Regions from separate parts of the Maribacter sp. R86514 genome, predicted to be linked through region 2. Evidence: riboswitches for the same ligand, from Rfam matches in the RefSeq annotation. Region 2 holds a riboswitch; the other holds the start of a gene.

Region 1 (4,431 bases), 1.1 Mb from region 2:
TAGAACCACCTCCATTATCTTTCATTACATTGGCAGCGGCCTGGGTAATAAAAAAGAATGCTTTGTTGAAGTCATGATAGATGTTGTAATCTTGCTCGGTATGCTCTAAAAACGGTTTAGGACTAAAATAACCGGCAGCATTTAAAAGATATTTTAAATCAGGAGCGATTTCCTTAATAGAATTAGTAAATTCTTGAACAGCTGTAAGGTCACTAAGATCAAGAGCTACCGTTTTTATTGAACCAATAGAAGAAAGTTCTTTTTCAATACTTTCCAAATTTTTACCAGGTCTACCAACAACGATCAATTCTACATCGTCATTTATTAATAGTTTAGTGGTGGCTTTTCCCATTCCAGTAGTTCCTCCAATTATCAATGCTTGCTTTTTCATGATTTTTGTATTTTTTTTATTTGATACAAAGTTCATGAGATGTCATGGGTAAAAATGGTAATTAAGCGCAAACCTATGGTAAATTAGGGTAATGATGCCTGAAACTGCTTGGGTGTAAGTCCGTTTTCTTTTTTAAAATACTTTGTAAAATAGGTTGGTTGATCAAAGCCTATGGCATATGCAACCTCTTTAGCCGTAATCTTATGGTTTGCCAGCATTCTCTTGGCTTCTAAGATTTTTAGTTGACGAATAATGTTCGCTGGTGTATCTAACAGATATTTTTTACTTAATGAGGTTAAATTTTTAACATTGATATTGAGTTTGGTACAATACTCATCTAGGCTTAAAAAAGATTCCATATTTTCATAAATGAGTTGTTTAAATTGATATGCTGTATAGTGTTCCTTATCTGTATCTACACCAAAAGCATTTTGTTTTTTCTTTAATCGTTCAATTTGAAATAATAAAGTTTGAAAAAAAGAGAATACCTGTTCTTTGTGAAAATAATTTTTGGTCTTTAATTCTATGTCTATAGCAGAGGAAAGCATAGTAAGCTTTTTGACATCTACAGCGGACAAGGTGACAAACGGATTTCCAATTTCATTAAATATGGAATAAGAAAACCGTTTCATTAAATCAGTATTGAAACGTTCTATGAAATAATCATTAAAATGGTATAGCTGTCCCTTGTTTGGTGAATCTGGACAGAAATAGTGTACTTGATTTTTATTAATAAAGAACAAGGTATTCTCTTTATGTTCTACTACTTGATAATCAATATAGTGTCTGCCTTTTTCTTTAAACCAGATAATTTGATAAAAGCTGTGATTATGTGGTTTTGAACTTGGTGTACTATGTTTTTGAAAATAAGCTTCTGCATCAAGAAAATCGAAATGTAATTTCGAATAATCATCTTTGTGCAAGTGGTATTTTTTAATATTCTCCAAATCAATAATAAAATTATATTCGTGCACCTTTTAAGACGTATTTATAAATAGAAACTTTCAAATAAATTATGGTAAGTGGCATGTATTAATAATCGATTTCATTAAAAGCTTCGTCGGCATATTCTAAAAAATAGGTATTGATAAATTAACCTTTTTTAAGATTTGCCAAGCGGTATTATGTTTTATTTTTGCCGCCTTAAAATTGTTATCAAGAATCTCAAAAAAGGAGATAGCAACCTGCAAAAACAAGCAAGGTGCTAAATAGATAAGCCAATTAATTGGAACAAATGTTAGTTCATAATCCTTCTAATTTTTAGCTATTTCCTTTTTTGATTATGAAGAAAGAGAAATGGAAAGTACCAAAAACAAGATCCCAAAATTTTCTGCCTTAATACCCTTGTTCGTATTTGTATTTACGTTTTTAGGTGTAGGCATTTATCAAAATGATTTTTATGCCCTACCCGCTCCTATTGCGGTTATTGTGGGTATTGTAGTAGCGTTCATACTATTTAGGCAATCGATATCAGATAAAATCGATACGCTTTTAAAAGGTTGTGGAGATGATAAGATATTAACGATGTGCCTTAACTATTTATTGGCAGGTGCTTTTGCAGCAATTACCTATGAAACACGTAGTGTAGATGCCATTGTAAACCTTGGTTTAGATCTTATAGCTATATAATACATATATGTGGGCATTTTTATTATTTCCGGGTTTTTATCTGTCTCAACAGGAACTTCTGTTGGCGCTATCGTAGCGTTGGCGCCAATAGTAGTAGGTTTAGCCGAAGAAAGCAATGCAGAGCTGGCAATTTTATGCGGGGCGTTATTGGGCGGTAGTATGTTCGGTGATAACTTATCTGTAATTTCAGATACAACTATTGCAGCAACTCAATCTTTAGGTTGTAAAATGAGCGATAAGTTTAAACAGAATATTAAAATTGCTGTGCCAGCAGCGATATTTACCATCGCCATATTAATTTTTCAAGGCTTAGGATTAGAATCCGTTACATCTGAAAACACCGTTTATAACTATGATATTGTAAAGATTTTACCGTATGTATTGGTGATTGTTCTGTCTATTGTTGGAGTCAATGTTTTTGTAACGCTTTTACTAGGCGCTATAGCTGCAGTTGTACTAGGTCTTGTTTATCAAGATTTTACTCTGATTGAATCCGGCAAAATCGCTTACACGGGATTTACCAATATGACAGAAATATTTCTTTTGTCTTTATTGACCGGAGGATTGGCGGCATTGGTAGAAAGAAATGGTGGAATTGAATTTATATTGGTCAATATTAGAAAGCTGATAAAAAATAAGAAATCGGCACAATTCGGTATAGCCACATTAGTGAGTACAATTAATATGGCAATAGCCAATAATACCGTTTCAATTATAATTGCCGGACCAATTGCAAAAACCATTAATGACGAGTATCATTTAGATAATAAAAAGACGGCTTCTATCTTAGATATTTTCGCATGTATTTTTCAAGGTTTGCTTCCTTATGGAGCACAGGTCTTAATGATTTTAAGCTTCTCTAAAGGAAAAATCGATTATTTAGATTTGGTAAGCAACACTTGGTATTTGGTATTGCTTTTTATTTACACACTGTTATTTATTGGTCTTAGGGCAAAGAATAATGCTTAAGGCTAACTGTTGAAAGAGTTATAAATTCCCAATAAAATGTGATTATGTTCGATATAACTTCCTGTTTTTTGATTTTTTGATAAAAATCATATAGAAATTAAATGTGAATTTTAAATTGAATGTTAAACTACAGACATAGATATGGGAAGGTTGCCTAAAAAAGTAATTTTGATAAACTAATTTAAAAGACACTGACAATAGAGATGCTCATGTTTTTCTATAACTCTTTAAAACGTTGCTAGTCAGACACTAGTGTAATTTTCTTTTATTTTAATATAATTAGTTTTTAATCCATTTTCAATTTATAAATCATTTATTATGAAACACTTGATCGCTGTTTGTGCAGCTGTTTTGGTAAGTACTATTTCTTATGGGCAATGGCAGGTATCTGCAAGTTCTGGATATGCAATTGGTAGCGCGACCATGAAATTAGGAGAACGCATTAATACTTCTACAATGGAAAACTCTTATGGAAGTTACGGTGAGGGAACAAATTTTCAACTTAGAGGAACTTATTTCTTTGATGATTCTTTTGGTTTCGATTTAGGCGTGGGGTATTTACATGGTACCGATCAAGATGTTTCTATAGTAGATTTACCATCTACAGAAGTTAATGCAGTGGCAAGAGCACGTGCTTTTGGTGCTTCTGCATCTGTGGTATACAAATTTACCAACAATATTTACGGGCGTTTTGGAGCCTTGATAAAATTAGGAGGAAAAACCGAGGGGGTTATCTATCAAAAATCTGTATTTTCTGAAGCAGAGGCCGAAGCTTTAGGTGTACCTAACGGGTCATATTCCGAGACCAATTACAAAGAAGACTTTCATGGCCACTTTCCTTTAGGATTTGTAGGTGCGCTTGGTTATAGACATAATTTAGATGCTAACTTTAGTCTTTTTGCAGAAGTAGAGTATTACGGTATTAGTTTAAAGCGTAAAGACTCAGAAATTTCAGAATTTAATACAGATATTAAACTTCCAGATGATACGGTTGCCGTTAGTGGTTTTTATTCCATTGATAATTTACCAGAAGGTATTAACAAGAAAACGACTTATGTAGATGAATTGTCGAATACGAATACAGATACTACAAAAGAGTTATCTCAAAAAGTTCCTTATTCTTCTTTCGGGCTAAATATTGGTATTACCTATAAATTTGCAAAGGCTAATAAAGAATAACACTTCAAGAGCTAGAATATTGAACCCCTATTGAACAATAGTTTAATAGGGGTTTTATTATATCTGCTAGTAAAATAGTACACACTAATAATACTTTGTTCAGCTCTATGAACCACAGGTAATTGTAAAGATATTTTATAATGGTTTGTAGGTAATTGAATCAAAAAAATATAGCATATATGATGTTGTTCAATTTTTAAACGTATATTGAACTATTATGCATGCATAGTAAATTGAATTTAATTAGTAGTGAAATGACCAAA
Region 2 (4,431 bases):
TTATTGGCAACGATATCCAATACTCGCTCTAGTCCTTCTCCATTGCTCAGGGACTTACCACCAAACTTCAGAATCTTTATTTTCTTGATATTGCCGTTGGTATTGAAAATACCACCGAGCAATTTCTCCATTTGATCGAACTCGATCAAAAAGGCATCATGCCCATGTAGCGACTGTACTTCGCCATAGGTTACGTTGCTTTTCGCTTGCGCCAATTGCTTAAACGTATCTTTATTTTCTTGAGCGGTAAAGAACATATCAGAATCGACACCTATGATATGAATATTGGTATCGCTATTTTGAAGTCTGATGAAATTCTCATCTCCACCTCTAGTGACATCAATGGTTTTCAATAACTGATTCATCAATTTATATGCAGATAATTGAAAACGCTCTTGCAACTTATCGCCATGATGCATTAACCAACTTTCTACATTAAAGACCTGCAGCTCTTCGTTCGTGCTTCTTTTGAAACGCTCTTTAAAGGACGCCGGAGTTCTATAACATAACATTGCATGCATACGGGCATCATGTACAGGTTGCTTAGAATTCACCAAAAACTGCTCTTGAATCTGACAATTGGCAATTAACCAGTCGGTCGATTTCCAGTCGGATGCCACAGGTATTAAATGCTCGGTTAAATCTGGTTGTAATGCTGCCATTTCCCAGGCAATACCACCACCTAAAGAACCACCGATCAAAGCAAAAAGACGTTCTACCTTTAACTGCTGCAAACCCAATAAAAACATTCTCGCTACATCGCCAGCAACAAAATCCTTATAGTTTTTAATCACGAATTTATCATGACCGTTACCCGGAATATTGAATGCCAGAATGGTATACTTTTGGGTATCGATACATTTTTCATCACCAATAAGTGCTGACCACCAGCCATCTTCACCAGTAACATTAGAGTTTCCGGTCAAAGCATGGTTCACCAAAATAATAGGTGCCGTGTGCAGTTCTTTACCAAATACCTGATAAGACAATTGAATATCTTGAGAGGCACCACTTAAGGTCTTGTATTTTTTAATCTGTAATTGATGTAGCATCTATTTCAAAATCAATTTATGGCTTCGACTACGCTCAGCCACCTTATATAAATTTTATAAATAATCGGACACTGAGCGGAGCCGAAGTGTATGATTGCTTCGGCTCTGCTCAGTCACCCAAATTAAAGACTTGCAAATGCCTGTTCTAAATCGGCTTTTAAATCTTCAATATCTTCTAGACCAACAGACAAACGAATTAAATCTTGACCTACACCAGCACCTTCTTGCTGCTCTGCAGTTAATTGTTGGTGTGTGGTACTTGCTGGGTGAATGATCAATGATTTGGTATCACCAATATTTGCCAACAATGAGAATATTTTGGTCGCATCGGTCAATTTTTTAGCAGCTTCAAATCCGCCTTTGACGCCAAAAGTAACCAATCCGCTTTGTCCTTTTGGCAAGTATTCTTTTGCCAAGTCGTTGTACTTATTGCTCTTCAATCCTGGGTAATTTACCCATTCCACTTCTGACCTACCTTCTAACCATGTAGCCAATTCTAATGCATTTGCACTATGCTGCTTAATACGCACAGGTAATGTTTCTAAACCTTGAATAATTTGGAATGCGTTAAACGGACTCAATGCTCCACCAAAATCACGTAAGCCTTCTAATATTAATTTAAAGGTAAATGCTGCCGCACCTAATGCTTCGCTATAGACCAAACCGTGGTATCCCGCAGATGGCTCAGTAAATTCTGGGAATTTTCCGTTGGTCCAATCAAAAGTACCGGCATCAATAATGGCACCGCCTAAGGAAGTTCCTTGTCCGCCAATATATTTTGTCAATGAATGAATTACGAGGTTCGCCCCGTGTTCTATAGGATTCAATAATGACGGAGTAGCCACCGTATTATCTACTATAAATGGTACACCTGCCGCTTTTGATTCTTTTGAAATCCCTTTTAAATCCAACACATCTAACTTAGGATTCCCTAAAGATTCTACAAAAAATGCTCTTGTATTTTCCTGTACCGCTTTTCCAAAATTCTCAGGATCAGATGCATCTACGAAGGTTGTTGTGATTCCGAATCTTGGTAAGGTTACATTCAATAAATTAAAAGTACCACCATATAAACTGCTCGATGCCACAATATGGTCACCTGCCTTTAACAATGTCAACAACCCTGTAGAGATTGCCGCTGTCCCCGATGCAAAAACCACCGCTCCAATTCCGCCTTCTACCGCAGCTAACCTGTCTTGTAGAATTTGATTGGTGGGGTTGTTTAATCTTGTATAAATGAAACCTAATTCCGCTAACGAAAATAAGTTTGCAGCATGATCTGTATCATTGAACACATAAGATGATGTTTGATAAATAGGCACTGCTCTTGTACCACCGTTGGTAGTTGTGTCGTGACCTGCGTGTAATGCGTTTGTTGCTAATTTGTGATTACTCATGATTTTGTTGTTTTTAAAAAATTAATCCTTCAGCTACGCTCAGGATGCAAAAAATTAAAAGCCAAACCTTGACCAGCATTATATGCGGGTAGGTAAAATCAAAAAGTTATAAGAAAGTAATATCGAAGAAAATTCGATTACTGTTATCCATCCCCTAAGGGTAGAATGTAGCACCTTCTTTGTATGGAACAAAGGGTTGCTAAGGTTTCAAAGGGTCTAATCCCTCCACCTTTCTTGATAACTATTCAATACGTGTTTGAACTTTGAGCTACAAATATTGGGCAGAAGTTTTTAATAACCTAAGATTTTAAGAAAAAAATATAATTTGAGGTCTTGTTGTTATTTTTCTAAAAGCGTAATTAATCATATACCGCATTTTCCCTCAAAGCCTCTTTGCCCATTAAAACAAAGATTACCCCGATGATAAACCCACTTGCAAGACCGCCTACATGAGCTGCATTATCTACTGATGCAATAGTACCAAACAACAAACTCAATCCTATGCAAAGACCTAAAAAAATCCATGTAAATCTTAGAATGAAATTTGAATAAATCTTTAAAATAGCAAAAGCCAACATTACTCCATATAATCCAAAAATTGCACCCGAAGCTCCAACACTTACTACATCCTCGTGCCAATAAAAGCTTGCTAAAGCTGCAAAAATTCCACAAACAACATAAGTCAAGATGAATTTCAAGTAGCCGATTATTTTTTCTAAAAAAACTATACTAATAGCTAAACCGAGTAAATTTTGAAACAAATGAAAAACACCACTATGAATAAAATTTGATGATAATAAGCGCCAATATTCACCATTTAAAATTTCCTGTCTCCGATTTCCTCCAATATCAAGTAACTCTTTAGCGGCAGGAGAAACAAAATCAAGACCTATAAATATCATTATTAAGAATATAATCATATTTAAAATCATAAGAATGGCTCCACCTTTATAAGTTCCTATCGGATTCAAAAATTCAAGAAAATCTTTAAAATCATCATCCCTCAATGGCTTATTTCGCTTAAATCTATTTAATTCATTAGTGTCTATTTTTGGTAAAATAATTAAAATCAAAATAATTAAAGTTCCTATTAAAAAAGCAATAATCGTATTCTTAAGTGAATCATTATTTTGATTTTTAAAGGCAACATTCTTAGGAACTAAGAATATTTGATCGTTCATATTAATTACAGGATATTCATTTTTCACTGCATTTATAAAACCATCTCTTTCTTTAGAAATAGCTAGTTTTTCAAAATAAGTAACCGAATAGAAATTATATGTATTAAATTCTTTATTAGACCTACTTAAGAAACTTGAATACTCTAAATTCTTTCTTTGCTTATTTAAATTATTACTAATAGTTCTTTTATATTCAACACAATGCCAAACCGAAGCAGAACCCCTTAGAGGTGTAGCATAAAACAGGTTGAAATTCAAACTTCCATTATATCTACCAGAGGTCCCGACAGTAACATGGGAAAGACTTGCATTATCCTCAACATCAAACGAATTCACTTTAAAATACTTTCCTTCTTTAACTTTAGGTATTTCAGATATAGAATTTACTTCAATTAAATCATAAGATATTTTATCAACATATTCCTGACTTACTACCAAAGGTGCAGCTATTGCAGCAACCATGGCAAACTGATAGCCAAAATAACCATCTCCACCTTTTCCTCTTATTCGTAATAATCTAATTCTTTTTCTTAACCATATTAAAACGGTTACCCATGGTAAAATAATCGGTATCCACAAATCAAGAATATCTTCTCTTAAGGTCAATAGACCTAATTTAATATCAAAAATCCACCGAAACAAACAATACAAAATAACCGTTCCTAATGACACAATTAGAAACGGAATATATATTTCTCGTAGTTTTATTTTTGAAGAATTCAATATTAAAATAGATAGAAACTAATCAAAGGGTTTTATTAGTCATTTTATAATAAACCCTAACTTACTCCAATACCGAAA

What was found. Region 2 has a riboswitch for S-adenosylmethionine ahead of SJY30_RS18285 (O-acetylhomoserine aminocarboxypropyltransferase/cysteine synthase family protein). Riboswitches for the same ligand answer to the same signal wherever they lie in the genome.
Region 1: it holds a riboswitch for S-adenosylmethionine, as region 2 does, so the genes downstream of both, SJY30_RS04515 (Na+/H+ antiporter NhaC family protein) here and SJY30_RS18285 (O-acetylhomoserine aminocarboxypropyltransferase/cysteine synthase family protein) in region 2, are expected to answer to the same signal.

What each region holds. Positions count from the first base shown of each region.
Region 1 covers NZ_CP138999.1:1,010,194-1,014,624, forward strand. Annotated here, with positions in the region: partial or broken gene SJY30_RS04505 (SDR family NAD(P)-dependent oxidoreductase) at 1-391, opposite strand, end outside; gene SJY30_RS04510 (AraC family transcriptional regulator) at 475-1,314, opposite strand; SAM-I-IV-variant riboswitch at 1,539-1,636, shown strand; partial or broken gene SJY30_RS04515 (Na+/H+ antiporter NhaC family protein) at 1,688-2,989, shown strand; gene SJY30_RS04520 (outer membrane beta-barrel protein) at 3,308-4,168, shown strand; gene SJY30_RS04525 (FAD-dependent oxidoreductase) at 4,423-4,431, shown strand, end outside.
Region 2 covers NZ_CP138999.1:4,213,888-4,218,318, reverse strand. Annotated here, with positions in the region: gene thrA (bifunctional aspartate kinase/homoserine dehydrogenase I) at 1-1,052, opposite strand, end outside; gene SJY30_RS18285 (O-acetylhomoserine aminocarboxypropyltransferase/cysteine synthase family protein) at 1,175-2,449, opposite strand; SAM riboswitch class I at 2,590-2,693, opposite strand; gene SJY30_RS18280 (rhomboid family intramembrane serine protease) at 2,809-4,236, opposite strand; gene SJY30_RS18275 (CocE/NonD family hydrolase) at 4,415-4,431, opposite strand, start outside.